3 regions of the Bradyrhizobium sp. LA6.8 genome follow, and region 3 is predicted to be linked to each of the others. Evidence: riboswitches for the same ligand, from Rfam matches in the RefSeq annotation. Region 3 holds a riboswitch; each other region holds the start of a gene.
The links. Region 3 has a riboswitch for cobalamin ahead of ABIA90_RS16030 (TonB-dependent receptor plug domain-containing protein). Riboswitches for the same ligand answer to the same signal wherever they lie in the genome.

Region 1: linked by a shared signal. The riboswitch ahead of ABIA90_RS01870 (energy-coupling factor ABC transporter permease) and the one ahead of ABIA90_RS16030 (TonB-dependent receptor plug domain-containing protein) in region 3 are both predicted to bind cobalamin.
Region 2: linked by a shared signal. The riboswitch ahead of ABIA90_RS01890 (TonB-dependent receptor) and the one ahead of ABIA90_RS16030 (TonB-dependent receptor plug domain-containing protein) in region 3 are both predicted to bind cobalamin.

Annotation. Positions count from the first base shown of each region.
Region 1 covers NZ_JBEPQQ010000001.1:444,966-455,060, reverse strand. The annotation lists gene cobF (precorrin-6A synthase (deacetylating)) at 1-396, opposite strand, end outside; gene ABIA90_RS01870 (energy-coupling factor ABC transporter permease) at 443-1,120, opposite strand; cobalamin riboswitch at 1,158-1,375, opposite strand; gene cobA (uroporphyrinogen-III C-methyltransferase) at 1,421-2,152, opposite strand; gene ABIA90_RS01860 (cobyrinic acid a,c-diamide synthase CobB) at 2,149-3,459, opposite strand; gene cobM (precorrin-4 C(11)-methyltransferase) at 3,459-4,241, opposite strand; gene ABIA90_RS01850 (cobalamin biosynthesis protein) at 4,238-4,606, opposite strand; gene cbiE (precorrin-6y C5,15-methyltransferase (decarboxylating) subunit CbiE) at 4,603-5,784, opposite strand; gene ABIA90_RS01840 (cobalt-precorrin-6A reductase) at 5,783-6,529, shown strand; gene cobJ (precorrin-3B C(17)-methyltransferase) at 6,505-7,239, opposite strand; gene ABIA90_RS01830 (precorrin-2 C(20)-methyltransferase) at 7,236-7,967, opposite strand; gene ABIA90_RS01825 (precorrin-8X methylmutase) at 7,970-8,599, opposite strand; gene cobG (precorrin-3B synthase) at 8,599-9,762, opposite strand; gene cobN (cobaltochelatase subunit CobN) at 9,759-10,095, opposite strand, start outside.
Region 2 covers NZ_JBEPQQ010000001.1:455,400-465,494, reverse strand. The annotation lists gene pdxR (MocR-like pyridoxine biosynthesis transcription factor PdxR) at 1-193, opposite strand, end outside; gene ABIA90_RS01910 (NAD-dependent succinate-semialdehyde dehydrogenase) at 347-1,780, opposite strand; gene hydA (dihydropyrimidinase) at 1,960-3,369, opposite strand; gene ABIA90_RS01900 (maleate cis-trans isomerase family protein) at 3,382-4,122, opposite strand; gene ABIA90_RS01895 (PepSY domain-containing protein) at 4,244-5,665, opposite strand; gene ABIA90_RS01890 (TonB-dependent receptor) at 5,678-8,050, opposite strand; cobalamin riboswitch at 8,166-8,367, opposite strand; gene ABIA90_RS01885 (histidine phosphatase family protein) at 8,439-9,011, shown strand; gene cobT (nicotinate-nucleotide--dimethylbenzimidazole phosphoribosyltransferase) at 9,018-10,070, opposite strand; gene cobF (precorrin-6A synthase (deacetylating)) at 10,081-10,095, opposite strand, start outside.
Region 3 covers NZ_JBEPQQ010000003.1:501,870-511,964, forward strand. The annotation lists gene ABIA90_RS16025 (DUF6925 family protein) at 1-156, opposite strand, end outside; gene ABIA90_RS16030 (TonB-dependent receptor plug domain-containing protein) at 228-2,345, opposite strand; cobalamin riboswitch at 2,460-2,673, opposite strand; gene ABIA90_RS16035 (hypothetical protein) at 2,749-2,970, opposite strand; gene ABIA90_RS16040 (hypothetical protein) at 3,088-3,345, opposite strand; gene ABIA90_RS16045 (hypothetical protein) at 3,448-3,660, opposite strand; gene ABIA90_RS16050 (hypothetical protein) at 3,813-3,989, opposite strand; gene ABIA90_RS16055 (adenylate/guanylate cyclase domain-containing protein) at 4,116-5,852, opposite strand; gene ABIA90_RS16060 (lytic transglycosylase domain-containing protein) at 6,178-8,364, shown strand; gene ABIA90_RS16065 (hypothetical protein) at 8,455-8,757, opposite strand; gene ABIA90_RS16070 (hypothetical protein) at 8,826-9,014, opposite strand; gene ABIA90_RS16075 (hypothetical protein) at 9,011-9,409, opposite strand.

The DNA.
Region 1 (10,095 bases), on a different contig from region 3:
ATCAGGCAAGGGATCGAGCCGCCGCGCAATGCGCAGCGAGGAATCGTACAGCGAAGGATCGCCCCAGATCAGCAGCGCGACCTTGCCTTCACCTTCGAGATGGCTGGCGATCGTCCGCGACCAGGCCGCGGCCACGGCGTCGTGCCAATCGTCCACGCCCTTGTGATAGTCCGCTTCACCGGCATCGCGCACGGGAAGGTCGAACTCGGCAATGCGCGTCGTTTGATTGGTGAGTACATCCGCGCAGATCGTCCGCCTGAGATCGGCGAGATCGGACTTCGCCGCCCCCTTGCGCGGGATCAGGATGAGATCGGCCGCGTTGATGGCTTGAACGGCGGCGCGCGTGAGCTGCTCGGGATCGCCGCAACCGATGCCTATCAGGGAGAGTGTCAGCATCGTGAGTGCGAAGGGCGGCCATCACGGCCGCCCGTTCGCTTGTCTCTCAAGCCGCGTTATGCAAACGCGGGGTAACGAGGCCGGGCGCGGTGACGCCGCGCAGCGACTTCGCCAGCGCCAGCACACCGAGGTCGGCCAGCGGCTCGATCACGATGACGAGCGCGTAGGAGGCCGCGAAGGTCGCGATGTTGACGAGGTTGGTCGCACCGAAGCCCGAGCCATAGAGCGCCCAGAACGCGACCCAGGCGATGACGCCGGCCTGATACGTGGTCGACAGCGCCAGCGCCTGGCGATACCTGAGATCGACATAGGCGGTGTTGCGGGCAATGATCCGCGCGGCGATCGCCTGGATCCCGAACAGCGGCACCAGCAGCGTGGTGACGTTCATGCCGAATTGCGGCAGATCGGGCGGCTCGAAGAAGATGCCCTGGAACAACAGTCCGAACGCGAGGCCGAAGGCCGCGGGCGCTGCCCCAAACAGCAGGAACAGGGTCGAGCCAAGGATGAAGTGCACCTCGGAGACGCCGACCGGGAAGTGCGGCAGGATCTCGAAGAAGACGAACACGAGGCCCGTGGTGGCGAGCGTCCGCGCCGCGAACGACGTGATGCCCTGCTCGCGCACGGTCTCGACCGCGAGCTTCAGCGCAACGCCGCCGACGGCGATGCCGGTTGCGTAACTCAACACGAGCTTGGCGCCCGATACGACTCCGGGTTCGATATGCATGGTTCAGTTCCTTCCTGCCGTCACACCCGACGGCCTTGGCCACAAAACATGCACGGCCGGTCTCCTGGCTCGCGGTTCACTGGGGTTCTCCGGCCTTCCCGAGCCTCGCGGCCCAGTGGCGGTTCGGAGCCCCTCACCGCTTACAGTCGCGGGGGCGGCTGGGGTTTTGGGCGGCGCAATTGTCCGCCCACCCCCATTCCCGATTATGCTCCGGCGGTTTGCGCCGCCTCGAGCACCATGCGTCTCCTGTGTGCCCCTTTCGCCAGCCGGGCGTCAAGGGGCGAAGGGCGGCCGGGACGGTCATGACGGATAATCGCCCGCCAGCGCGCCAAACAGGATCACGGCGGCCGTCGAGGCTGCGCCGCCCCGCGCAAGCTGTTCGGCCAGCTCGGCAATGGTGGTGCGGACCAGCCGCTCGTCGGGACGACCGAGGGATTCGGCGAACAGCGCCGGGGTATCAGGCGCGAGGCCGTGCTCGATCAATTTTGCGACAAGCGCCGGAAAGGTGCGCCGGCCCATATAGACCACGGTGGTCGCTTCGGGATCCGCCAGCGCCGCCCAGTTCAAATTCTGCGGCAGCTCGCCGGTGACATCGGCCCCGGTCACGAACTGCACCCGGCGCGAGGTGTGGCGCCGGGTCAGGGGAATGCCGGCTTGCGCGGCGGCGACACAGGCCGAGGTGATTCCGGGAATGATCTCGTAGCCGATGCCGGCTTCGCGCAGCGCCTCCAGCTCCTCCTCGAGCCGGCCAAAGATACCGGCATCGCCCGATTTCAGCCGCACCACACGGACGCCAGCCGCGGCGTAGTCGACCAGCAGGCGGTTGACGTGGTGCTGCTTGGTCGAGGGCCGCCCTGCCCGCTTCCCCACCGCGACGAGATTGGCGCCGGGCCGGGCCAGATCGAGAATCGCCCCGGAGGCGAGATCGTCATAGAGCACGACGTCGGCATCGCGCAGCCGCGCGGCGCCTTTGAGCGTGAGGAGCTCGGGGTCGCCGGGGCCGGCCGAGATGAAAGTGACAAAACCGCTCACCGATCCTCCGCGATCAGATGGAAGAACGTGCCGGTGGCATGACCGCGGCGCGAGCCGGTCTCGGCGATGATCGCGCCTGTTGCATCGTGCACGACCGCCAACGGCGTGTCCGGCTGCGCGACAATCGTCGAATAGTGGAACTCATGACCGCGCAGGCGCGCGCCAACCTGATGGCCCGGCATCGGCGCGGCGAGCGCAGCGAGACGATAGCCGAGATGCATGCGGCGCTTGGCAAAGCTCGTCTCCAGTCCGAGCAGGCCCGTCATCTCATGACGAATGCCGTCGGCGTCGGTCAGAGCGGTTCCCAGCACCATATAGCCTCCGCATTCGCCGTGCACCGGCCGTGTGTCAGCGAAGGCGCGCAAGCCGCTGCGAAAGCGGGCATTGGCCGCGATCTTCCCCGCGTGCAGCTCGGGATAGCCGCCGGGCAGCCAGCAGACGTCGGCGCTCGCGTCGGGCGCTTCATCGGCAAGCGGCGAGAATGTCGAGATCTCGGCGCCGGCCGCGCGCCAGGCCTCCAGCATGTGCGGATAGATGAAGGAGAACGCGGCATCGCGGGCCAACGCAATGTGCTGCCCGGGCGGCGTCACATTGATGCCGTTTGCCGCCGGTTGCGGCGACCAGCTTGCTGCCGATCGCAGCACCGCATCGAGATCGACGTGTTCGGCGACGAAGCGCGCGGCTTCGTCGATCAGCTTGCCGATCTCGGCTTGCTCTTCGGCCTGCACCAGGCCGAGATGCCGTTTCGGCAGGCTGATCTCGGCATGGCGCGGCAGCGCGCCGAACACGGCGATGCCGGCGTCGTTCAGTGCACGCCGCACGAGATCTTCATGCCGCGGGCTGGCGACGCGATTGAGCACCACGCCGGCAAGCCGCACGCCGGCACGATAGTCGCGAAGGCCTGCGGCGATCGCCGCAGCCGTCTGCGCCTGTCCGGAGGGATCGATCACCAGCAGCACCGGCCAGCCCAGCATCTCCGCAATGTCGGCGGTGGCGCCGGTGCCAGAGACGCCGCGCGCGGCGACGCCGTCGAACAGACCCATCGAGCCCTCCGCGAGCACGACATCGGCATCAGTGCCGCGACCGACGAGATGAGCAATCGTCCCGCGATCCATCGCCCAGCTATCGACGTTGACGGAAGCGCGACCCGTCGCAGCGGCATGGAAGGCGGGATCGATATAGTCGGGTCCGCTCTTGAAGCACTGCACGTTCAATCCGCGATTGCGCCAGGCGCGCGCGAGCGCCAGCGTCAGCGTGGTCTTGCCGACGCCGGAGGCCGGCGCGGAGATGACGAGCCCTGCCGGCATCACGATGCCTCCGGAAAGCGCGGATCGGCGCCGACCGGCCGATAGCGCCGATCGTAATCGGCGGCATAGAGACGGCTCTCGTCAAAGTCCGCAGCGCCCAGCGTCTTGCCAACCAAAATGAGTGCGGTGCGCTCCATCTCGGTGCCGACGGCGGCATCGAGCGTCGCCAGCGTGGCGCGAACGATGCGCTGGTCCGGCCAGCTCGCGCGCCAGACGATCGCGACGGGGCAATCCGCGCCGTAATGCGGCGTCAGCTCGGCGATGACGTTGTCGAGCAGATGGATCGACAGATGGATCGCGAGCACCGCACCGGTGGCGGCAAACGCTGCGAGCTTTTCGCCCTCAGGCATTGCGCTGGCGCGGCCCGGCGTGCGCGTCAGCACGACTGACTGGGCAAGACCGGGCAGCGTCAACTCGGTCTCCAGCGCGGCGGCAGCGGCCGAGAAGGACGGCACGCCCGGCGTGACCGTGTAGGGAATACCGAGCGCGCGCAGGCGGCGGAGCTGCTCGCCCATCGCCGACCAGATCGAGAGATCGCCGGAATGCAGGCGGGCAACATCCTTGCCGGCGGCATGCGCGGCGGCGATCTCCGCGATGATCTCGTCAAGCGACAGCGGCGCGGTGTTGACGATCCGCGCGCCGGGCGGGCAATGCGCCAGCACGCCCTCGGGCACCAGCGAGCCCGCATAGAGGCAGACCGGACAGGCCGCAATGAGGTCGCGTCCGCGCAACGTCAGCAAATCCGGAGCGCCCGGTCCTGCACCGATGAAGTGCACCGTCATGCGCCGTCTCCCTCTGCGATCGCGGCGGTCGCGGTGCGATCCCGCGAGACCGCCCGCGTCGCAATCAATCGCGCGCGAGGGCCAGCCGCAACGAGCGCCGCGGCTTCAGCGACCGAGCCCGTGCCGAACTTTTCCCCGACGAGTTTTGACTGCGTCGGCGTCTCGATGCCGGCCAGCATGTCCGCAGGAACCGGCTTGATCGGCACGCCGCATTCGCGCGCGAGCTGTTTGAGCGGCTCCGCGTCGGCCTTGTCGCTGACGGTCGCGACCGCTGCGAGGCCTTCGAAACCACCGGCCGCCAGCAGCGCCTCGCGCAGCGAAGCCAGCGTGACATCCTTCTTGAATCCGAGTCCGGCGACTTTCATCGAACCACACTCCATTGCACCACGGGCCGCGACGCTTCCCAGGACCTGTAGCGGCCGAGCGGGCCGGCATGTGCGATCTCAACCCGCATCAATTCGCCGCCGTGGCGCTGGTGCAGTTCGCCGAGCAGCGCCTCCGTCTCCAGCGTCACCGCATGCGCGACGAGCCGCGCACCCGGCACAAGCCGTGACCAGATGGCATCGAACATTGCGATATCGAGACCGCCACCGATGAAGACGGCATCCGGCGCTTCCAACGCAGCAAAAGCTTTCGGCGCACTCCCCGTGATGACGGTGATCCGATGCGCCAATCCGAACGCCGCAGCATTGCCGCGGATATTCGCGGCACGATCCTCGCGCGCCTCGATGGCGGCCGCCGTCCCGCCGCACAGCGCCCATTCCACAGAGATCGAGCCAGAACCCGCGCCGATATCCCACAGCCGCTCGCCGGGACGCGGCGCCAGTGCCGAGAGCGCCAGCGCGCGCACCGGCCGCTTGGTGATCTGGCCGTCGTGAGCGAAGAGATCGTCGGACAGGCCGGAGCTGCGGGGAATGCCTTGCCCGCCCCTCGCCTCGACGGCCACTGCGACCAGGTTCTCGGCGAGATCGCCCGCAAAGCTGTCGGCACGATGCTCGGCGATGCTTTCGCGCGCCCCGCCTAGCGCGGCGAGAGTCCAGAACGCCGAGGCGCCCCACCCGCGCTCGCTCAGCCATTTGGCGAGCTCACCGGCCGCCTTGCCGTCGCGCACGAGGCAAATGATGCGCGTACCGGGCGCCAAATGCGGCACGAGACGCTCGAACGGCGCGGCATGAAGCCCGAGACAGGCGATGGCTTCGAGGCGCCAGCCGAGCCGCGCGGCCGCGAGCGAGAAGGTCGATGGCGCCGAATGCGCGATCCACTCGTTGGCATCGAGCTTCTCGGCGAGACTTGCACCGGCACCGTGCCAGAACGGATCGCCGGAGGCGAGCACCACCGTCGGCCGGCCGCGGCAGCTCAGCACGATGTCTGCGTCGAACGGCACCGGCCAAGGGCGACCGCGCCCCTCCACATCAGCAAGCGCGAGATGACGCTCGCCACCAAAAACAGTTTCTGCCTTCGCGAGCGCCTTTCGGCTTGCCTCGGACAGCCCGGCAAGGCCATCTTCGCCGATACCGATGATGGTCAACCAGGGATCAGCCATGACGCGCGCCCTCATTCTGGGCGGAACCGCCGATGCGAGTTTGCTCGCCGCGGAAATCGCACGCGCGGGCATCGACGCCGTGTATTCCTATGGCGGCCGAACCCGCGCGCCCGCCGATCAGCCGCTGCCGACCCGCATCGGTGGCTTCGGCGGCGTGAGCGGGCTTGCCGACTATATTCGCCGTGAGCGCATCACGCATGTGATCGACGCCACGCATCCCTTCGCTGCCGAGATGAGCCGCCACGCGGTCCAGGCGTGCGCGCAAACGGGCACGCCGCTGATCGCGCTCGAGCGCGCGCCTTGGACGAGGGCGCCCGGCGACACCTGGATCGAAGTCGCCGACGTCACCGCCGCAGCCGCCGCGCTGCCCGAGTCGCCCGCAAACGTGTTCCTCGCCATCGGCCGGCAGCACATCGCGCCATTCGCGAGCAAGCCACAGCACACCTACACGCTGCGGTTCGTCGATCCACCCGAAGCACCGCTGCTCTTCGCTGCGGACGTGATCGTCTCGCGCGGGCCGTTCACGTTCGACGGCGAGCTCGACATGATGCGCGCGCGCGGCATCGCGTGGATCGTCGCCCGCAATTCCGGCGGCGATGGCGCACGCGCCAAGATCGATGCGGCCCGCATGCTCGGCCTGCCCGTGATCATGATCGCGCGGCCAAAACTGCCCGAACGGCTGCGGGTTGAGAGCGTGGCCGAGATCATGCAGTGGCTCGGTCATCGCGCCTGCCTCGGGGCGTAGACCCAGCGGCCGATGCGGCGCGTCTGCGAGTTGCCGACGATCACAAGCGTGCGCATGTCGGCCATCTCAGGCGTCGCTTCGTTCAGCGTGACGGTCTCGATCCTTTCATCAGCGGCGCTGATCGCGCGCGCGAAGATCACGAGGCGCTCGCCGCAGCCGGCGTCCTTCAACACCGCAAGCGCGCGGCCAAAACCCTCCGGCCGGCTTGCCGAGCGCGGATTGTACATCGCAATGGCAAAATCGGCTTCTGCGGCCAGCCGCAGGCGCTTCTCGATCACCGCCCACGGCTTGAGATTGTCGGAGAGATTGATCGCGCAGAAGTCATGGCCGAGCGGCGCGCCGGCGCGCGCAGCCGCCGCCAGCATCGCGGTGATACCGGGTAAAACGCGAATGGAAAGCTCGCGCCATTGCGGCGCCTGTTCGAGCGCCTCGAACACGGCCGACGCCATCGCGAAGACGCCGGGGTCGCCGGAGGAGACGACGACGACCTGCCCGCCTTCGGCCGCGAGCCGCAGGGCCTCGCCCGCGCGCTGCAGCTCTTCGCGATTGTCGGAGGGGTGCAAGGTGAGCCCTGCCCGCGGCGGCACGCGCGCAACATAGGGCGCATAGCCCAGAATGTCGGTGGCGGCAGCAAGGGCGGCGGAGACCTCGGGCGTCACGAGCGCATCGCTGCCCGGCCCGAGGCCCGCGATGGTCAGCGTGCCCGTCATTCGGCGGCGTCCAGATGCCGGCCCTTGCCGTGCACGAGCACGATCGCGAAGTAAGGACAGTCGGCGGCATCGATCTCGGCGAGCCGCACCACGCGCTCGCCCGGCATGGTACCGCGCTCAACCAGCCAGGCATCGTCCAGCCGACCCGCGGAAGCCAGCGCGCGACGCACCTTTAAAAGATTGCGGCCGGTCTTCATGACGACAAGCGCATCGGAATCGCGCATGCGCCGTTCGAGCTCGTCTTCGGGAAGCGTACCCATCAGCACCGTCGTCACGTCGTCGCCAAGCGCGATCGGCCGGCCGACGCCGTTCCAGCAGCCGACCATGCCGGGAATCCCCGCGATCACCTCGATCTCGACACGGCCTTGCAGGCGCGTGTGCAGATGCATGAAGGAGCCGTAAAAGTAAGGATCGCCCTCGCAGAGCACGACGACGTCCACCGCACGTGCCAGCCGCGCCAGCCGCTCGGCCCATTCGTCGTAGAAGCCGGCGAGCAGCTGCACATATTCCGGGCTATCGAAAGCGAGCTCCGTCGTAACAGGATATTCCATTGCGTATTCGGTAACGTCGGAGGCCAACATGCCTTCGACGATCCGCCGAGCCTGTCCGGGCCGGCCCTTCTTGCGGAAATAGGCGACATGCTCCGCAGCCCGCACCGTCCGGTCGGCGCGCACGCTCATCATATCAGGATCGCCGGGGCCGAGACCGCAGCAGATGATGCGTCCCATGGCTATTCGCTCCGGCTCGCCAGTGCATTCACGGCGGCGACCGTGATCGCGGAGCCGCCGAGGCGCCCCTCGACCGTCAGCGCCGGCACCGGCGGATCGGCCATCAGCGCGGCCTTGGATTCGGCCGCGCCGACGAAGCCGACGGGGCAACCTATGATCGCCGCAGGCCGCGGGCAGCCCGGGTCCTCGAGCATGTTGAGGAGATGAAACAGCGCGGTCGGCGCGTTACCGATCGCAACGATTGCGCCGTCGAGATGCGGCCGCCACAACTCCAGCGCCGCTGCGGACCGCGTGTTGCGCATGGACTGCGCGAGCGCGGGAACGGCTTCGTCGCCGAGCGTGCAGATCACGGCGTTGGCCGCCGGCAGTCTCGCGCGCGTAATTCCTTCCGAGACCATGCGCGCGTCGCACAGGATCGGGGCGCCCTTCTGCAAGGCCGCGCGCGCGGCAGTCGCCATGCCTGATGTGAAGCGGATGTGGGCTTCAAGGCCCACCATGCCGGCGGCGTGGATCATCCGCACCACCACCTGCTCCTCGTCAGGCGAAAAGCGCGCAAGGTCCGCTTCAGCCCGGATGGTAGCAAAAGACTGCCGATAGATCGCCGCACCGTCGGTCTCGTAGGTGTGCGGCATCAGTGGCCTCCGACCAGGATGGAGGGATCGCTGACGATGTCGGCACCATTCAGGCCGCGCAGAACCGGCTCGTCGCGGGTCGAGCCGTCGCGGACGAGATCGAATCCGGCGCTGGTCGCAACCAGCGTCACCGCGGACGCGCCGGAACGCGCGCAGCCCTTGGCGCAGCCGGAGACGTGAAGGCGCGTATCGAGGGCGATGCGCGGCGCAAGGGCGGAAGCGAGTGCGCGGGTATCGGCATGCGCCTCGCGGCAACGCGGCGCGCCGCTACAAGCAATCACGCGCAACGCCGGATCGTAAGGCTCGGTGATGAGGCCTGCCCCGCTCGGCATCTCGCGCTTGCCCTCGCTCAGCACCATCCGCCATGGCGTCATGCGCAGCGCATGTCCGCAGCCGGAAAATTGATGGAGCGTCGTGTGCAGCATCTGCCCGAACGCGACGCCGACCAGGGCGCCATGCGGATAATGCCCGGGTCGTGACGCGGCCATGACCGGAGCAGGCTCGGTTTCGCCGCTCAACGACTGAGGCAATTCCGCGCCGGCCGCGATATGGGCTGCCATGCGCCCTCGCCCGCCCTTCGCACCGCCGGACGAGATGAACCAGTTCGCGAGCGCGAGCGCCGTGCTCACGGCCTCCCCGCGTGCGACCGAGCGGCCGAGCCTTGCGCCATCGGCCCGCACCACGAGCCGGCCGTCGCGATCGCGTTCGATGCGCACGTCGGCGGAATCGCCGGCGAGTACGCGCGACTTTCCATCGTCGATGGCGAAGCCGAACTTTGTGGGAAGATCGAGCGCGCTGTCGGCGAGCGCTTCCTCAAGCTCCGCGGCGAGCGCCTGTGTCTCATCACCGCTGTTCCAGAACGGCGTCACCAAAATGTTGCGTCGGGCTTCGATGTCGGAATCGGGGTCGAGCAGCCGCAGCAACGCGAGTCCATCGAGCAGCCGGCGATGGCCTTGCTCGCTGACGCCTCTGATCTGGAGGTTGGCGCGGCTCGTCACATCGATGAGACCATTGCCGTAGCGTTCGGCGAGCTCGGCAAGGCCGGCGACTTGCGCGGCTTCAAGCCTTCCGCCGAACGGGCGCACGCGAACCACGAGCCCGTCGCCCGATTGCATCGGGCGCAACGCGCCGGGACACCAGCCCTTGATCGCGGCCGCACTCATGAAGCCTCCTTCAGCGCAGCCGCGATCGAATTGCGGCGCGTTCGCCAGAGCGAAGCCTCATGCAGGCGCGTGAAGCAGGTCTCCATCGCGGCGAGCGCAGCCGGATTTTCGCGGGCCATGAAGGTGCGGACGTCGGCGTCGCCGAGCGTCGCGTCATAGTAGAGATCGAACAGATGCGGTGGCACGGCGCCGGCCAGATGCGCGAAGGCGGCCATGTGCTCCAGCGTCGCGGTGATCTCGGCAGCGCCACGAAAACCGTGCCGCATCATGCCGGCGATCCAGGCCGGATTGGCCGCGCGTGCACGGACGACACGGGAGATTTCCTCGGTCAGC
Region 2 (10,095 bases), on a different contig from region 3:
CCGTACGCGAGCAGCCCAATTCGCGCGCGATCTCGCGCGATCCGAGAAACTGCGTTCCGGCCGGAAAGACACCGCGCAGAATGCCGTCGCGGATGTGCGCCGCGATCTGCAAGTGCAGCGGCACGGCCGAATTCCGGTCGATATGCATCCCGGCAAGGGACACGCGCTTGCTCGGGTGACGGCTGTTGTCCATGTCTCGCCCGTCAGGCAACGCAGGTCCTATCCACCGCCATTCCGGGGCGCGCCACTTGGCGCGAGCCCGGAATCCATTTTCCCTCTTTACGCGCTGTACGATGGATTCCGGGTTCGCGCTTCGCGCGCCCCGGAATGACAACGCGACTTTTCTTTACGCGCTCGCCTGGGTCACGAACTTCGTATTCAGGTAACCCTCGATCGCCTCGAGGCCGCCCTCGGAGCCGTAGCCGGAATCCTTGATGCCGCCAAACGGCACTTCCGGCAGCGCGAGGCCGTGGTGGTTGATCGACACCATGCCGCTCTCGATGTCGGAGCCGATCGCCTGCATCGTCTTGGTCGAGGTCGTGTAGGCGTAAGCCGCAAGGCCGTAAGGCAGACGGTTCGCCTCGGCCACCACCTCGTCATAGCTGCGGAACGAGGTGATCGGCGCAAGCGGGCCGAACGGCTCCTCGTTCATGATGCGGGCATCGCGCGGCACGTCAGTGATCACAGTCGGCTCGAAGAAGAAGCCTTCGTTGCCGATACGCTTGCCGCCAGCCTGCACCTTGGCCCCGCGCTGCACAGCGTCGGAGACCAGACCCTCCATCGCGTCGACGCGTCGCGGGTTCGCCAGCGGACCCATGCGGGTGTCCTTGTCGAGGCCGTTGCCGACCTTCAGGCTCTTGGCCGCGGCGACGAACTTGTCGACGAAGGGCTGATACACGCTCTCATGCACCAGGAAGCGCGTCGGCGAGACGCAGACCTGGCCGGCATTGCGGAACTTGTTGGCCGAGAGAATCTTGGCGGCGTTGTCGAGATCAGCGTCCGCGAACACGATTGCCGGCGCGTGGCCGCCGAGCTCCATGGTGACACGCTTCATGTGCAGGCCGGCGAGTGCGGCCAGATGCTTGCCGACCGCGGTCGAGCCCGTAAAACTGATCTTGCGGATGATCGGGTGCGGAATGAGATATTCCGACACTTCCGACGGCACGCCGAACACCAGCTGGACGACGCCGGCCGGAATGCCCGCGTCGGCGTAGGCGCGCACCAGCTCCATGCAGCTTGCCGGGGTTTCTTCCGGGCCCTTGACGATGATCGAGCAGCCGGCGGCGAGCGCGGCCGAGATCTTGCGGACCGCCTGGTTGATCGGGAAATTCCAGGGCGTGAACGCGGCGACCGGGCCGACCGGCTCCTTGGTCACGAGCTGGGAGACGTTGCCCATCCGCGGCGGCACGATGCGGCCATAGGCGCGGCGGGCTTCTTCCGAGAACCAGTCGATGAGGTCGCCGGCGAGCATGGTCTCGCCCTGGGCTTCCACGACCGGCTTGCCCTGCTCCATGGTCATCACGGGGGCGATCTCGGCGGCGCGCGAGCGGATGATGTCGGCGGCCTTGCGCATCAGCTTGTAGCGGTCGAACGGCGAGGTCTTGCGCCAGATCTCGAAGCCGGCCTTGGCGGCCTCCAGCGCGCGGTCGAGGTCCTGGCGCGAGGCGTGCGGGGTCTTGCCGATCGGCTGGCCGGTGGCGGGGTTGAGGATGTCCTCCGACTTGCCGGAGGTGCCGTCGGTCCACTCGCCGGCGATGAACATCTGAACTTTCGGGTACATCCCTGGTGTCTCCTGCATGATTTCGGCGGCGATCAGCTTGGGTGCCCGACCGCCTAACAAGTGGGCGCAGAGCTACACCGAAAGGCGACCCGCGAAAAGGGATCAATGATGCCGCAGCAGCGCGAGCATGGTATGCGCAACAAACGACATGGCGTCGCCCCGATGCGATTATTTTTCCGTCACACCAGGCTCGACTTGCCGCGGCTAAGTACCTCGCCCGCACCCTTGTCGCCGACGATCTTGCCCTGCTCGTACACCACGCGGCCCCGCGCGATGGTGGTGACAGGCCAGCCGGTGACATCAAAGCCCTCCCACGGCGTATAGTCCGCGCCGTGGTGCAGGTCGGCCTGCCGGATCGGCTTCGTCAATTTGGGATCCCATAGAACGATGTCGGCGTCGAAGCCGACGCCAATCGAGCCCTTGCGCGGATAGAGACCGTAGATCCGCGCATGATTGGTCGCAGTCAGCTCGACGAATTTCTGCAAGCTGATCCGCCCCTTCGAGACGCCCTCCGAGAACAGGATCGGCAGCCGGGTCTCGATGCCGGGGATGCCGTTCGGCACCCAGCGGAACGAGGTGCGGGAATTCGGCGCCAGCTTACCCTTGGGATCGTCGTAGCGGAACGGGCAGTGATCGGACGAAAAGGTTTGGAACACGCCGGTGGTGATGCCTTCCCAGATCGCCTGCTGGCTTTCGGCATCGCGCGGCGGCGGCGAGCAGACATACTTTGCGCCTGACATGTCCATGTTCAGGCCTTTCATGTCGTCGGCCGTCAGCGTGATGTATTGCGGACAAGTCTCGGCATGCACCGGCAATCCGCGCTGCTGGGCCCAGCGCACCTGCTCCATCGCCTCGCGCCCGGAGACGTGGACGATCATGATGGGAACGCCGATCACCTCGGCATGGCTGATGGCGCGATGCGTCGCCTCGCGCTCGACGGCCTGCGGCCGCGACACGCCGTGATAATAGGGCGCGATATGGCCCTCGCGTTCGAGCTTGGCGGCGAGGAAACGGATCGCGTCGTAGCCCTCGCAATGGACCATGACCAGCGCCTCCTCGCGGCGCGCGACGTCGAACACTTCCAGCAACTGCTTGTCGCTGAGCACGAGGTCGTCATAGGTCATGAACACCTTGAACGAGGTGTAGCCGTCCTTGACGAGAGCCGGCAGCTCCTGCCCGAGCACGACCGCGGTGGGGTCGGAGATGATGAGGTGGAAGGCGGTATCGATGTAGCATTCGCCCTCGGCGAGCTTGCGGTAGTTCTCGACGCAGGTGCGCAGCGACGTCCCCTTCTCCTGGAGCGCGAAGGGCAGCACCATGGTGTTGCCGCCGGCCGCCGCCGCGCGCGTTGCCGAAGCAAAATCGTCGGCCATCACGACGCCGGGGCCGGAGGCCTGGGAGATGTGGACGTGGCTGTCGATCCCGCCCGGCAGCGCCAGCAGGCCCGTTGCGTCGATCTCGCGCGCCGCGCCTTCAATGCGGTCGGCGATGCTGACGATGCGTCCGTCGCGAATGCCGATATCGGCGCGAAACTCGTCGCTGGCCGTCACGATGGTGCCGCCGCGAATGGCGAGATCGAGCTGCGTCACAGGAGGGCTCCGTCACTTGATGATCGCTGATGTCTGGAAGATCCGGCCCCACGCCGCAAGGGCCGCGATGTCACCACCGGCGAGTTCGAGCGTCCGCCACAGCGTGACCGCAACCGAGTCCAGCACGGCGATGCCCAACTCCCGTTCGAGCGAGGCCGCCAGCGCGGCGCCGTCGAGATTGGTGCAGAGAATGACGACGGCATCGGCGCCGTCCGCCGCGACCGCGCGGATCATGTCGGCGATCGTCGCGGGCGTGACCTCACCGAAGGAAAAGTTATCGCGCAGGCCGAGATGCCGCTCGGCGCGAGGGGCGATCCCCTCCTCGGCCCAGACATCGCCGATCCGCCGTTGCACGTCGTCCGTATAGGGTGAGACCAGGCCGACGCGTCCGGCGCCGAGCGCGCGGACGGCGTCGATGCAGGCGAGCGTGGAGGTCGTCGCCGGGATTCCGGTCCGCGCCGCGATCGCCTCGCACAGGCTCCGGTCGTGGCCGATACCGAGCCAGCTTGCCGACGTGCCGTTCCAGGCAATGGCATCGACCTTGGCGTCCGCCAGCAGATCCGCCGCCGGCAGCATCACCGAGGCATCGAACTGGTTCAGCGCCGCGGCATCGAGCGCGATCTCGGTAACGCGGAAGCGCGAGAAATGAGCGGTGACGCCGGCCACGCCATGCAGCATGGAACAGGTGACGGGCTCCAGCACCGAGTTGGACGACGGGGTCATCATGCCGAGGCGCTTGCGCTGAATTGACATCGATCACGATCGCCCGATTGAGAGAGCGCACCGCTGCGCCCCCTCGGACGATCATCCGCGCCTGCTATCGCCCGCGCAACCCGCAATTTGCATGGCGCATATGATTTGTTCGATACTCAGCTCAAGCCGCGAAGGTCGACCGCAAGCGCCGCCAGCCGATCACGATGCCGGTGACGGAAAATGCCAGCCCGAGCAAGCAGAGCCCGACGACCAGGATATCGCGCAGACGCGGATGCGCCATGAGAACGGGAAAATCGAGCGTGTGAAGCGCGCTATAGAACCAGCGATAGGCGCGCCGCGAGGCATCCAGTCTTTGCAGCACGCGGCCGTCGGCACCGTCGATGTCGAACCAGAGGTCGCCGCATCGGGAGCGATAAACCGGGGCTCTCGGGACAACGGAGTACGCGGGATAATCGTCATTGTCGGCAAGAACGGACGGGGCGCCACAGCCCGGCGCAAGGCGCGTCGTCAGGTCATGGACATCCTTCTCGCCGAGGAATGCCACCTGCCGGCTGCGGATCGCCTCCCCCGTTTTGGTCAAGGTCTGACTGGCGAGGCCAGTCCGGTCGCGCCGGTAGACAACACCGTTGACGTCGAACCATTCGACTTCGCGAGCCGATGGCTGACCGACCGGTGGGGGCGTCGTCCAGTCCGGCGCGGCATACACCACGCCTGCTTCGGTCGGGGTCAGCTCCCCGCGCGAGAACAGCCGGCCGTGATCCATCGAGAGCCAGCCACTGAAACTCCAGGTCAGTACGAAAACGGTCGCGACGAGACCAATGATGTGATGCAGTGCGTGCCAGCCGCGATAAGGCGACGAGACCCGACGCCCTCGAATCCTGATCCTGGTAATTCCGAGCACCGCGCCGAGCGTCGCGGCGATAAAAGCCACCAGCGACAATGTCGAGACCACCTGATCCCAAAGGGACCAGTTGCTCCTCAGGACCGTCGGATAGATCCAGTGCAGGACGCTGCCGGCCCAATTCCAGCCGCGCTCGCCGCGGGTCGTATCCAGCACGACTTCGCCGGTGCGCGAGGAGACATAGACCTCGGTTCCGGCCGCATCGCCAAGAGCGACGCGCAACAGAGGCCGGTGTCGATCAAAGCCGTTGGGTACGCTCCATTGATCATAATCCGCGCCCGAAATCATCGCCGCCCGCGCGGCATCGAGCCCGCGTTGCCGGGCATGATCCCGCGCGATACCGACCGCGACGTCGGCGGACGTCACCGATGCATCCCGTCCGTCGGAGGCATGGACCGCGCGCACACGCGACGGGTCCGACACGACATAGACCGGCCCGTCGCTCCGCTGGACCAAGCGAACGCGCGTGGCGTCCGCGACCCCGCTCGCGGCGACGGCATCCGCGACCGCAATCCTCACCTCTCCGCCAGCCACCGGCGCGAGCCCGGAAAAACGTTCCGCTTCCGTCAATGACGGAAACGGGACGAAGTGCATCACGATTCCGCTCGCGAACCACATCGCGAACAGCAGGCAGAACGCGATCCCGAGCCAGCGATGCAGCAGGACAATCGCGTTCATCATGTGATCAGCGCCCTACCATTTGAACGCGGCCGAGAGCTCATAGGTCCTGGGCGCACCGAGCAGGATCTGGTCGGGATAGAACGGATCGCCCCAGATCGCGTAGCGCTTGTCGGTGATGTTGCGCACGCGGAAGCCCAGACGGGCCTGGTCGACCGCGTTGAACACCGTCTTCGGGATGTCGACGAAGGCGTAGACGTCGGCGACGGTGTAGGCCTTCATCGTCACGACGTTGGCATCGGTGTTGTAGCGGTCGCCGACATAGCGGCCCGTGATGCCGAGCTCCACCGGCCAGGGCGTGAAGAACCGGTACGACGCACCGGCATTGGCCACGACACGCGGCACGTTCGGCGGCGTGTTGCCGGAGAACGAACCACCGGCAAAATTGTAGTCGGCATAGCGTGCATCGACATAGGCGATGTTGCCCCAGAGCCGCAGGGGATCGATCGGGCGTACGGCCGCGGCGAGCTCGACGCCCTTCGACTCCTGCTGGCCTGCGATGTTGAGCTGCATGCCGCCGGCCGCTGCATAGACGTTCTTGCGCTCGATATCGTAGGCCGAGAACGACCATTCCGCCCTGTTGTTCCACAACAGATGCTTGACGCCCGTCTCATAGGTGCGCGAGGTCGTCAGGTCGAGCGGCTGGGCAGGCCCAAGCAGGAAGATGTTGTTGGCGGAGACGTCGGCGCCGGTGGCGTACTGGCTGAAGAAGGTCACGCCGGGAACGGCGTCCCAGGTGTAGCCGATGCGCCCCGTCACTGGTGCCCAGGACTTCGAGAACGGGAAGTTCGCCTTTTCCAGCCCGGCGGAGTCGGTCGAGTTGCGGTCAAGCCCGATATGCTCGACGCGCAGGCCGCCGACCAGCGCGAAGGTTCGCGTGAGCTTCAGCCGGTCCTCGAACGACAGCGCCTCGTTGTCGATGCGCGCGGTCTGCTGCTGCGTCGTGAGCAGGCCGTAAAGGCCACGTTCGGGATTGATGAGCGAGACGTAATCGTCCGGGAAGTTGGCCGCGCCTGGCCTGACGAAATCGAGATAGCTGGACGAAAGTGTCGTGACCAGGCGGTTGTCGAAGCCCACGATATTAGCGTCCCAAATCAGGTCGGTAATGTTGCCGACAAGGCGTTGGCTATGTGCAACATAGAAGCGCTCGCGATCGACCATGTTCGAGTTGGGCAGGCCCGTACTGGCATTGAAAGCCTCGATCTCGTTGTTGAACCAGGTACGCTCCGCGCCATAGGCATAGGCTTGGCTCTTCAGCGTCAGGTCAGGCGCCAGCTTCAGTTCGAAGCCGCCGCGCAGCCACACCTCTTGTGCCACGTTGCGGTTGTCGAGAACGTTGTAATTGGTGTTGAAGGTACGATCGTCGATCGTGATCGCACCGAGATTCGTTTTGTTGAAGTTCGAGACGTAATTGCCCGAAACAATGCCGCTCGTCGCATGCGAGCCGCTGAAGGCGATCGGTACCAGCGGTGCGCCCCAATAGGCCTTCGAGCGATCTTCCCGGTACTCGATCGCGCCCCAGATCTTGAGGCTGTCGGAGATGCGGTAATTGAGCTGGCCAGACACATCCAACGTCTTGGTATTGGTGTCGTCGGCAAAGCCATTGAGCGAGGCGCGGCTGATGTCGAAGCGGTAGTCGAGCCCCTGCAAATTGGTGCTGCCGCCCGAGCCGTAATGGACGCCGAACGAGTTGAGCGAATCCCAGGAAAAGTCAGCTTCATTCCGGATCGGCCCGGTGTGTGGCTGCTTCGTGATCAAGTTGATTGCGCCACCGGCGGCACCTTCGCCCGACATCAGCGAGGCCGGACCTTTCAAAAATTCCACGGCTGCGAGATTGGCCGTATCCGTGATCCGCGAGGTCATGTTCTGCGGACCGATCTTGATGCCGTTGTAGAGCATGTTGATCTGGCTGTTGGTGAAGCCACGCATGGAGAAAGCCGCGGGCTCGGCCGGATTGTCGCCCGAGGTGACACCGACCGCGCCCTGCGCAACCTCCGACACGGTGCGATAGCCCTGCTCCCGCATGGTCGCGGCCGAGATGACTTCGACGGTCGCGGGTGTCTCCTGCACGGTCAGGCCGAGGCGCGAGGCGCTCTCGGCAACCACATTGGTGTTGAGCGGCGTCTGCGCCGCCGCGGTCGGCACGACGGGCTTGGCCGCGGCCGATGCGGCCGCTGGCCTGCGCGATGCTGCGCGGCGTGGGCTCTGCGCGTCCCGGGCCGCCGGCTTTGCCGGTTTGCGGGATTGGGCGGGCGACACCTCGACCGGCGGCAGCGGTTCACGAGCCTGCTGCGCCATGGCGGCAGGCAGATCGAGGGCGGCAAAGGATGTGAGCGCGGCGGAAGCGAGCAGGAAGCAACGCGGTCGTACAAGACGAATGGAAGACACAGTTCGGGACCTCGGTATGACGTCAGTGGCACGTCACAGCGAACCAGGTCCCACCTTCGGCCTTTGAGCCTTCCGATGAAGCCGAATGTCTGTACTCCCCGACCGACATCTTCGCGTGTGACCACGGCTGACGGCAGGTCTCCTGGCTCGCGGGTCAGTACCTTGCATCGCCTTCCCGGGACCGAGATACCCAGTGGCTCGTGACGCAAGATTCGCCGCTTACAGTTGCGGGGGCAGCCGCGGCATTGGGGACAAAATCCCCGCACCGCATTCCCTTTTCATCCCCACTCGGGGAAACCGTCAAAGCCATCTAGGATTACCGACAAGACAGAGTCAATGTGCCGGTGCGACGTTATTACCACGGTGACCAACTTCCTTGGAGATAGGCATGGAAGGCGAGACCTTCCTCTGGCTGATACGGCATGCGCCCGTCGACGGCGTCAAAGGGACGATCCATGCGGCCGACGCGCCCGCCGATCTCGGCGATCGCGTGCAACTGGAGGCGTTGCGGCGGAGGCTCCCGCCAGATGCTGCGAGCTTTGCGAGCCCGGCGCGACGTACGGTTGAGACGGCGCGCGCGCTGGGACTCGAACCCGCGTTGGTGCCCGAATTTGGCGAGCAGGATTTTGGCGACTGGACCGGCCGGCGGCATGACGAACTCGCCGCGACCGGCGGCGAGGCCTATGCGCAGTTCTGGAGCGATCCGGCGCACGGTCGGCCGCCGGGCGGCGAAAGTTTTGAGGATCAGGTCGCGCGCGTCCGGCTGGGTCTCGCGCAAATCGGCGCCGGCTCGGCAACGCTCGTCGTTCACTCCGGCACCATCCGCGCCGCGCTCTGCATTGCGCTGGATCTGACACCACAAGCGGCCCTGCGCTTCGTGATCGATCCGTTGTCACTGACCCGGATCGACCGGCTCGCCACCGGCTGGCGCGTCGTCGCGGTCAATCAGCGCGCGGCTTGAGCTGGATCAGGCCGGGCGATCCGGCACGTTGGCCTGCGCGAAGGTCGCCATGCCGTTGTGAAGGCTGCACGCGAGCCGCACCAGCGGCAGCGCGATGGCCGCCCCCGATCCTTCGCCGAGCCTGAGATCGAGGCTGATCAACGGCTGCACGTTCAGCGCGCGCAGCACCAGCCGATGTCCCTGCTCCGCCGATTGATGCGACGGCAGCAGGAATGGCTGGCACGACGGGTTCAGCCGCACCGCCGCCAGCGCCGCCACGGATACGATGAAGCCATCGATCAACACGGGAATGCGGGCTTGCGCAGCCGCAATGATGGCGCCGCAGATCGCCGCGATTTCGAGGCCGCCGACGGCGCACAGAATCTTTTCCGGCGAAGCACCTGCAACGCCGTGACGCGCGATCGCAGCGTCGATCACGCGCGCCTTGTGCGCGCGGCCGGCCGCGTCGACGCCCGTACCGCTGCCCGCGATCTCCTCGGCGCTGATGCCGAGCAGGCTCGCCGCAATCGCGGCCGACGTCGTGGTATTGCCGATGCCCATCTCGCCGAAGATCAGGAGATCGGGCCTGCCGGCTGCCGCGCGCGCGACTGCGCGCTGGCCGGCTTCAAAGGCGAATGCCAGCTCCGTGGGAGTGAGCGCGGCCTCCACGCTGAAATCGCGCGTGCCGCTGCGCGGCTTGTCGGTGACGATTCCTGCCATCGCCTCCTGTGCCAGCGTACCGGCGTCGACGACCTCAAGGTTTGAGCCAAGCTCACGCGCCAGCACCGAGATCGCGGCACCGCCCGAGGCAAAATTCGCCATCATCGCGATGGTCACTCCTTGCGGATAGGCCGACACGCCCTGCGCGACGATGCCGTGATCGCCGGCGAAGACGATGATCGGCACTCGCGCGGCGCGCGGCTGCTCGGTCGCCTGCAGGCCCGCAAGCTCGACCGCAAGCTGCTCCAGCCGGCCGAGCGCGCCGGCCGGTTTTGTGAGTTGCGCCTGACGCGCGAGCGCCGCCTCGCGGTGGACAGCGGAGACATCGGGGCATTTCCGGGTGACCCAATCGGGGAGCATGCTGCCTCGCTTACGGCCTGCGCTT
Region 3 (10,095 bases):
GGCGCTGATCCCGTTGCGAGACTGCTCCATATCGAAGGCCTCACCGGGCTCGCGTGTGAACTCGGCAATGGCACCGAACGTGCCGACGCTCCAGCCGGCCTCAGCGTCGGCAAGCTGGCTTGCGATCAGGTCCATGAGCGGATCAGCCGTCGTCATGAGGCTTCTCTCTCTCTCTCTCTCTCTCTCTCTCTCTCTCTCTCTCTCTCTCTCTCTCTCTCTCTCTCTCGCTATCTGACGTCGTAATTCGCCAGGCGAATGCCGCCATAGACGCCCAGTCCCGGCTGCAGAAAGCCGGTCGGATTTTGATAGTGCACATTGGCGAGATTATCGACCCGGTCGAACACCTTCACCTGGTCGGTGACCAGATATTCGGCTGCGACGTTGACGACAGTGTAGGCCGGAGCCAGCAGACGCAGAATGCTGAAGTCGCGGTTACCATCGACGAAACTCCCGACGTGCAACACGGTTGCGGACAATGTGAGCGGGTCGATCGGATTCCAGATGACATTTGCGCTCCACTTCTCCTTCGGACGCCTCAGCAGCTCCAGTCCGGCCGTCGCATCCACCGCGCGGGTAAAAGTGTAGTCGGCACGAACGCGAAGCCGGTCCGTGATCGCAGCCGCGACGAAGCTCTCCGTGCCCTCCGTGATCGCCTTGCCGATATTGGTGTTGGTGCTCGTGAATGTCACGGGATCGAACGTGCTCTGGATCAGGTCCGTGATGTTGTTGCGGAAGTAGGTCGACCCGAAGCGAACGCGATCGCCAAACAAGGGTTGCTCGAAGCCGGCGTCGTATCCGACGCTTTCCTCGGGCCTGAGGTTGGGATTTGCAAAGAAGAAGAACGCGGGAAAGCTGACGTAAAGCTGGTTGAGCGTTGGCGCCTTGAACCCCGTGCCGTAGCTTCCCTTGAACTTCATATCCGTGACCGGCACGATCACGGCAGACGCCAGACGAAAGGTCGGATGTTCCCCAAACCGCTCGTTATCGTCCTGCCGGACGTTGGCCGTGAAGAAGACGCGATCCCGGAACTGGGACTGCAGCTCCATATATCCGGCCTTGTTGACGTTTTGCGCCGAGACCGTCGCCGTTTGCAGTGTTTCGGTCTCATGCTCCGCACCAATGATGACATTGTTGTTGGGCGCGAGCTGGGTCGTGGTGTGCCAATCATACTTGACGCGGTCGCCGGTCGTGATCGTGGCCATCGCGTTGCCGGGCGAGATGTTGTAGTTCCAGTGATTGGTGTAGTTGACGCCGAAATAGCTTTTCATCCGGTCGTCGAGAGCGGACCAGACCGCCTCCCCGCGCGTGAAGAGCTGGTGCACCGTCTGCGTGCTTTGCGCGGCCGCGGGAAAGCTCGCGGATGTGACGGGATCGAAGGTGTCTCCGGTAAAGCGCAGGGTGGCGTCGGTGTACCGCGCGACGCCGTTGAGCGTCATGTTTTCGCTCAATTCGGCGCCAAGCTTCGTCGAATAGGTCATGTTGTCGTAATAGTTGCCGATCGCCTTCTGCCCCGGCGGGAGCAATTCGACCGGCGTCACAGGCACGTCGTTCGCGTGGAAATGCGCGACGTTGAAGGCATAGTTGAAGTGGTCCTGTGAACCGCTCAGACCTGCAGTTTGATTGAACGCTCCGAACGAGCCTCCCTCGACCGAGCCGGTGGCGCGGGCGGGACCGTCGCCCTTCTTCGTCACGATGGAGATCACGCCACCCAGCGCGTCTGCGCCGTAGAGACCGCCCTGCGGACCGCGCAGGACTTCGATCTGCTGAATGTCGGAGGTGAGCAACTGGCCGAAATCAAACGAACGGTTCGGGTTGCTGGGATCGCTGACATCGATGCCGTCGATCAGGACCTTGGTGTGGTTGGAATTCGTTCCGCGCATGAAGATCGACGTCTGTCCGCCCGGACCGCCGGTCTGCACGAGGTTCAGGCCAGGAACCGCGCTCAGCGCATCGGATGCGGTCCGGCGCTGATCGCGCTCGATGTCTCTGGCGGTCAGAACCGTCACCGAGCTCGCAACCAGATTGGTCGGAGTGACAACGCCCGTCGGACTGACGACGACCGTCGGAAACAGGTTGGCCGCGGATACCCCGGCAACCGGGGGCGACGCCGGCACCGGCCCGGGCTTCGGCAGCCGAGCGACGCGCCGCTGCTCGGGCTGGTCGGGCGCAGGCCGCGCGGCTCGCGGCTTGGCCGGACGCTCGGTCGGCGCGACCTCGACCGGCGGCAGCAGATCGGGCGATGCCGACTGCTGGGCCTGGGCCATGGTCAGATCGAGCGAATACAGGGAAACGAACGCGACAACGCCGGCGCGGAAGCGCCTGGCGGCAAAGACAATACGGGACACTCTTGTAACCTCGGTATGACGTCAGTGGCACGTCACAGCGAACGAGGTTTCACGGCGGAGCGTTCGATTGCTCCGGTGAAGCTAATGTCTGTACTCCCCGACCGACATCTTCGCGTGTGACCACGGCTGACGGCAGGTCTCCTGGCTCGCGGGTCGTTACCTTACGTCGCCTTCCCAGGACCGAGATTCCCAGTGGCATATGACGAAAGATTCACCGCTTACAGTTGCGGGGGCAGCCGTGGCGTTGAGAATATCCCGGTATCGGGAAAACCTCGCACCACGTTCCCTTTTGATCTCCGTGAGGAGAACCGTCACCGGCCAATCTACGGGGCGGGCAAGCGAAGAGTCAATCGGCCGGTTGCATCACGGTCAGAGCGCCGCACCGGAGATTGAGCCGGCGCAATCAGGCCGGCTCCCGCTCCGAACGCGTCCTGATCATCGCCCGCTCGCCGGCATCGACGAGCTGGCCGATGCCGGTGCGGCCTGTGAGCGCGCAGCGGATGATGTTCTCGGCAACGGACCTGCGAAAGCAATGGTCCTCTCCGACCGGGCGATTGCGGCAGACCCGATCCAGCGCCAGCTTCATGTTGATCCGGGTGCGGGTGTCGAAATGCTCGTTGATCATTCGCAGGGCCTCGATGCGTTGATGTCGGAGCGGAAACGCGTCGGCGTAGGCCGGGTTCCAAAAACGGACCGCGCAAGGCGTTGACTACGCCCCCCTCTTGGTCCTGTGACGGGCGGGCTACGCCCGCCCTCTTGGCCGCTGGGCCTGAGCCCAGGCCGCGGTGACGTCGCGCAGCGGAGCGTCGATGCGCCGGATCGGGGTCAGCTCACCGGAGGCCGAGATGATGGCGGTCTCCTCGCGGCGACAGCGCGGGCATACGAAGCGGACCTCGTGCGGCGACGCCGACCAGCTCGAACGTTTGACGTTGGCCGCCATCGGCCATGCATCGCAATGCGAGCACGACACCAGGAACCGACCGGGATCGAGCATACCCATTCCATAGGACTCCGCGTCCTGCCTGCCGCTTCAATGACTAACCCATGTGAATCGTTCCGGTGCCCGAGCACCCTCAGCGCTAGCTCCAGCCAGCGCCGCCGCTCAGTGGGCACCCTTGAGGGTGCATGACGTGGTGCAGGTGACGGTGTTGCCGTGGTCGCACGCCTTGCAGGCGGCAACGCACTGGTTCATGTCGCGGGGATTGTAGGAGCTGTAGTTCCGCATCGCACAGACCGGGGTCGAGCCGGTGATGTCCTGCTCCTGGTTGCAGGCGGCCGTCATGAGCGCGAAGATGAGGACTGCGAGAAGGCGCATGGGATTGCCCTGGTGAGGAGCGGCAAAGCGACGTCAGCGAGATGCGCTGCACCGCAACGGACCTCGGCATTCCCAATGCGAGCAATCATGATCGCGACGCTCGCATCCTCAAAGGATGCGCGCCAAACATTAAGAACGGATTGCAGGCGGCGTCAGGCCGCGGCCTTGGTCGCGATCGCCTTCCGCATATCCACCGCCAGCTGACGATACTGCTCCGAGAGTCTCAGATAGAACTCGCGCTTGGTGCTGTCGGTGGCGAGCTTGGCAATCAGCTCGCATTCGGCGGTGAGCGTCTCGAACCGTTCCAGCCTGTCATGAAGTTCTGTCATCGGCGTGTCCCCATCAAACGCCACAAGGGACGTCAAACCTAAGCCTGAGAAATAGGTCACGGCGAACATCGTTATCGAGTAGAAACGTTTTTTCCAGCAAGGGCGGTGCCGGCCCGGCAAGGACGGCTATTTCTGCTCCAGCCGCCAGGCGCCATCCCAAGCTGCGTCCGGCGGATTGGCCTCGAACTGCGCGATGCGGCCGAGCAGCGTGCGCGAGGGACCGTCGCCGGGCACGGCTTCGAGCGCTGCATTGAACGCGGCGCGAGCCTCGTCGAAGCGCTGCGCGCGGTAGGCGGCGAGGCCTTCGGCGTAGCGCGCGCGCAGGCTCTCCTGCGGGACGCTGAGCCCGTGCGCCTTGCTCATCACCTCGAAAATGGCCTGCGATGCGCTTTGGCCGGCCACCGCCAGACGATCGATCTCGCGCAGCTCGAGGTTCGAGCCGATCGCGTCCGCCGTCGCCTGCGCGATCAGGATCCGCGTGCCGTAGATCTTGTTGACCAGTTCGAGCCGCGAAGCGAGGTTCACGGCATCGCCCATCACGGTGAAGCTCATCATCAGCTCGGAGCCGATGCTGCCGGTCAGGACCTCGCCGGTGGCAATCCCGATGCGCAGATCGCAAGGGCCTGGCATGGCGCGGATGCCGAGCAGGTCAGGCAATTGCTTCTGCAACGCCGGCACCTCATCGGCCATGTCGATGGCGGCGTAGCAGGCGAACAGCGCCGGCTCGTCCTCCTCAATGAAAGGAGGGCCCCAATAGGCCATGATGGCATCGCCGATATATTTGTCGATGACGCCGCGATGGCTCCGGATCGGCGCGGACATCACCGTGAAATAGTGGTTCATGACCTTGACGAGGCCGCGCGGGGTCATGCCCTCGCTCATCGAGGTGAAGCCGCTCATGTCGGAGAACATGATGGTCATCACCCGGCGCTGGCCGTCGATGGCGACCTCCGGGCGGTCGATCAGCCCCTGCGCCACCTTGGGATCGATATAGCGGCCAAAGGTCTCACGGATCCGCTCGTTGTGCCGCAGCTGCTCGATCATGCGATTGAAGGCGGCGGCGAGTTCGCCGATCTCGTCCTGGGTCGAGACCGTGATGGTCTTGTCGAAGCGGCCCGCCTCGACCTCGCGGGTGCCGGCGAGCAACAGCCGCACCGGTCGCGTGATGCCACTGGAGACGAGGAGCGCGAAAGCAAATCCGACCACCGCCGCGAGGATGGTGACGATGCCCGAAATGATCATCGCCTGGCGCTGGCGACCGATCACTGTCGCCGTACTGGCGAAGACCTGCTTCAGCATGTCGGCGCGGATCGCGTCGATCTTCTGGTTGAACTGGTCGCGTATGGTGTCGAGATGCTCCAGGGTCCCGCGCGCCTCCGTCATCTGCTTGCCTTCGACCTGCTTGAGGAGTTTTGCGTGGTCCTCATTCATGTCGTGACGCAGCTCGGTGAGAGCGGTTTCGATGCGGGTCTCGATCCGCGCCAGCCCGGCATTGTCGGAAGGCGTCCTCTTGTCGTCGATGATCGCGTTGATGTGCGTGCGCGCGGCCTCGCCTTCCTCGTCGATCTTCCGATCGGCCTCCTCGAATTCGCGCAGGCGCGCCGCATAGGCCTCCTCCTCCGAGGGGGCCTGCATCTTCATCATGACCATCCGCCGCAGCGCCACCGAGCGCTCCAGCGAGCGGATGTTGGCGCGCGCCAGATGGCCGTAGGCCGGAATGTAGCGATCGGTCAGCTCGTCGAGCAGGACACCGACCTGGCTCGACATCACCATCGAAAGAATCGCGGTGACCAGCATCAGGACGATCAATCCGAGGGCGATCCCGACGATCTTGCGCCTGATCGACTGGTTGAAAAGTGGCATGAGCGGTGGGGGTAAGAGCTGAAAGGACCGGTTGGGAACTCAATACACCGGTTTTGGCGGCGGGAACACGCGCAATCTGGCCCTCGCGACGCCCCTGACCGCGCGCAACCGTCGCGCGAGCCCCATTCGTTAACAAAGGTTGAAGGCATTACCTTTCCGCCATTTCGGAAGTTCCCGAGTTCCCATCGGTATTTTGCCGCATTGTTGAAGGAGCGTGAGGACTGCGAAACGATGTCGTGGCATCGTTTTGGGTGTCGTCTTTGATTCTCAAGCCGCATGTCGTCGCGGACCTTGGTTTGTAGTGGTTTCGCAGGGGGACCATCGAATGAACCAGTGCCTACGCTCGCTCGCGTGTGTCGTTGCCGTGGCCGCATTGGCCCTTCTTCCTGCCGAGCTGGCAGCGAAGAGCAGTCACAAATCGTCGGCGTCAAAGAAAACGCATGAGACGAAAGCCGGCGGCAAGCAGCGTCACGCTGCCGCGAAGTCGCGCCACGGTAAGCATGCCGACGCCAAGCGCAAGTCCAAGAAGGACGACGAGCCCTCGGACAAGCCGGCGCCGCCGCCGCTCACCGGCGACCTCGCCGCGCTGAAGGACGCCATCGATCTCGCGCGCAAGGGCAAGACCGACGATGCGAGCGCGGCGCGCGACCGCATTGCCGACCCGGCCGGACAGAAGCTCGCCGACTGGTTCATGCTGCGCCATTCCGAGAGCACGGCACCTTTCAAGCGCTACGCCGCCTTCCTCGCCGCCAATCCGGACTGGCCGAGCAGCGCCCTGCTCCGCCGCCGCGCCGAAGCGCGGCTGTGGCAGGAGAAGAGCGACGCGGCGACCGTGCACAAGTTCACGATAGACCGGCCGACCAGCGCCAAGGGCAAGTTCGCGCTCGCCCGCGTGCTCCTGAGTGAAGGCGACAATGACAGGGCTACGCGCCTGGTGCGCGAGGCCTGGCGCACGGACGAATTGTCCGAGCGCAGCGAGGAGGATTCCTACGAGGCGTTCCGCGATCTCCTGACCGCTGACGATCATCGCGCCCGCATGGACAAGCGCCTCGGCGCCAAGGACTACGCCGCCGCAAGGCGCGCGGCCAAGCGGCTTGGCGAAGATGCGCTCGCGATCGTCAAGGCCTGCTCGGCGGTCACCGGCAAGGCCAACAAGGCCAAGGATTATCTCGAGGACGTCTCGACCGAGGCGCGCCGCGATCTCGGCTATGTCCTGTGCCGCGCGCAGTGGCATCTCCAGAACGACCGCATCGACGACGCCGCCGAGGTGATCCTCGCGGCCGCGCCCGACACGATGGCGGCCCAGGACACCGATGCCTGGTGGCGCGAGCGGCGCCTGCTCGCGCGAAAGCTGCTCGACCAAGGCAAGTTCAAGACCGCCTACGACGTGGTGCGCGCGGCGGCGGTGCCCGCGATGGAAGTCTATCGCGTCGACTACCACTTCATGTGCGGCTGGATCGCGCTGCGCTATCTCGACGATCCCAAGGCGGCCATGGTGCATTTCGCCGCGATCGACGAGGGCTCGGCCAATCCGATCGCGCTGTCGCGGGCGCATTACTGGCGCGGCCGCGCGGCCGAGGCGATGGGGGCGACGGCGGATGCGCGCATGAGCTATCAGGCCGCCGCGCGCTATCCGACCGCCTATTACGGCCAGCTCGCACGCGCCAGGCTCGGCCTCGACGGGATCGAGCTGCGCTCGCCCTCGCCCGTGCTGGCCGTGGCCGACACACAGCCCGCGGACGAGCGCGTCCGCGCCGCTGAGATGCTCTACGGCGTCGGCGAGCGCGACATGGTGTTCTATTACGCCGAGGATTTTGCCAAGGAGAGCACCGACGTCGCAGCGCTGGAAGCGCTCGGCGAGCTCGCCGGCCGGCGCAACGATGCGCGCGTGATGCTGGAGGTCGGCAAGTCGGCGCTGGCCCGCGGGCTTGCGCTCGACCATTACGCCTTCCCGACCATCGGCATTCCCGAGCACAAGCAGGTCGCGCCCGCAATCGAGACCAGCGTGATCTATTCGGTGGCGCGCACCGAAAGCTCGTTCGACCAGCGCGACAAGTCTGCCGCCAACGCGGTCGGGCTGATGCAGGTGACCCCGGAGGCGGGCCGCGATACCGCAAGACGCTTTGGCCTGACCTATGACTGGGACAGGATGGTGTCCGATCCCGTCTACAACACGCAGATGGGCGCGGCCGAGCTCAGCGCGCTGCTGTCGGAATATCGCGGCGACCAGATCATGACCTTCGCGGGCTACAATGCCGGCCGCGGCCGGGTGCGCGAATGGGTGCAGGCGCGCGGCGACCCGCGCGACCCCAAGGTCGATCCGGTCGACTGGGTCGAGCGCATCCCGCTGTCGGAGACGCGCAACTACGTCCAGCGCGTGATGGAGAATGTGCTGGTCTACCGCGCCCGGTTCGAGGGCAGCGGCACAGCCACGGCGAAGTCCGAGCAACGCGTCACGACGCACGAAGTCAGCGCGGCACCCACGGCAGCGGCCGCAGCCGCCGCGCCCTAGCTTCGCAACGCCGGGGCTGGACGCGGCGCGAAGCTGGATGCAGTGACTGCGGCCGCCGACTCTGCGCGGCCCGCATCGTTAGGCTAGCCGTCACCTCCTTCCGTGGTCAGAAGGTTCGTGCGCGCGCAGAAATGCTTCCGTCAGCGCGCCCGAGAGCGCGCCGAATTGCATCATCCAGCTCCAGCTCGAAATGGCCGCCAACACCGTAACCATCTCGAGCGAACTGCGGTAAGGCCAGAGCGCTTCCATGCTCGTCTGCTGATACCGGCGGTAGCAATCATACTCGCAGTACTGCCGTTGCGTGGACACATGCCGGACGTAGCTCGAGCCCAGCGGCCGGGCGCACGCGCTGCAGGTGACGCCATGGCGCGGTTGGTCCTGGTTGACGAGCATGAATTTCAACGTCCTGTCCTCCCCTGCCAGCAGTCGCATCGGCCGATGCGCCTCGCCCACCCGTCAGCTCAAGATGCCGCTTGCGCTCGCCTCTCGATCAACGGCGCCGCTTCGTGATGGAGCGCGTAACACTCGTAGCCGCAATAGGGCAGCAGCGTCTTCGCGTCGCGCAGATAGCCGCCGCTGATCTCCTCGCAGCACCATAGACAGAATGTCTTGCGGAAAGGGGTCCTGCCGTTCACCAATATGAATCTCACGTGGCACCTCCCAACGCGAAGCAGTAGACCGTGTCGACCAGAGAGGCGGACGGCGGCGGCGCGCAAAGATGGTTGCGGCCGTCGGGATTGTCCCTGTTTCGCTCGACCTTCTGGGATGGAATGAGGATGTACTTCCCGTCCTCCCGGCGCCGCGCATAGATCCGGCCGTCGACGTATCGCACCTCGGTCGGGTAGCAATCCGCGCTGTTGCAGCAGCTGAGCACAGGATTGTCGGGCATGTGCCAGCTGGAATAGAACTTCTCGTGCAGGAGCTGATCCTGGAGTGGATGATGACGATGTGCACCATCCTGTCCGAGCTCGTCGGCCTTCACTCCCGTTACCAACGGAAGCGGCAGCGCGATCATCAAGAGGAGCTTGCAAGCACGGTTCAGCACGCAGCCTCCGGTTCAGAATTGCCGAATGGAGCCGATCGAAGGGCTAATCCTCATGCCGCCTGAAATCGAAACAACCATCGGCGGTCGCGTTCGCGGCGCGCCCTGAAGCGATCGAGACATTTCCTGGAGCACAGCGGCGTTCGCCAGGAGTAATATCGGATCAGGCCAAACTTGCCGCTACAGACAGCGCAGGCTTTTACAGCAGGACCGCGCTCGGAGTGTTCAGGCGTATCGCACATCATGCTCTCCTTCCGGCTCTCATGGTCGTGGCTTCGCGCGTACGCTGACGCCCGACCATCCACGCTCGTTACTGAAATGCGGCCTCTCAATCGCGACCAGCCAATCGTGCGGCAGGTCGGGCAATGGACGCGGAGCTATCGGCAGCACATCGAGCTAATCGCCGGCTTGTGGCCTTGCACATCGCGTCCCTTCGATGGTTGTGAGACTAATCCGCATGCAACGGACGACTCAATTGTACGGAGGTAAATGTGCGCTATGACTTGGGATGCGCGAGCTATACGTAGGTTTGTCCCGTAGTTTTCCGGGCCTTCGCCGCACCTTCGCAACGAGACGGCGCAAGGCCGGCAGGCTGCACGGCTGCCGCGAGTTTCGGCGCGGAGTCTACTTTGGTCGGAGGGAATTGCTCCCCTGATTGCAAAGTGCTCTACTTGCTTCGACCCCTGCGA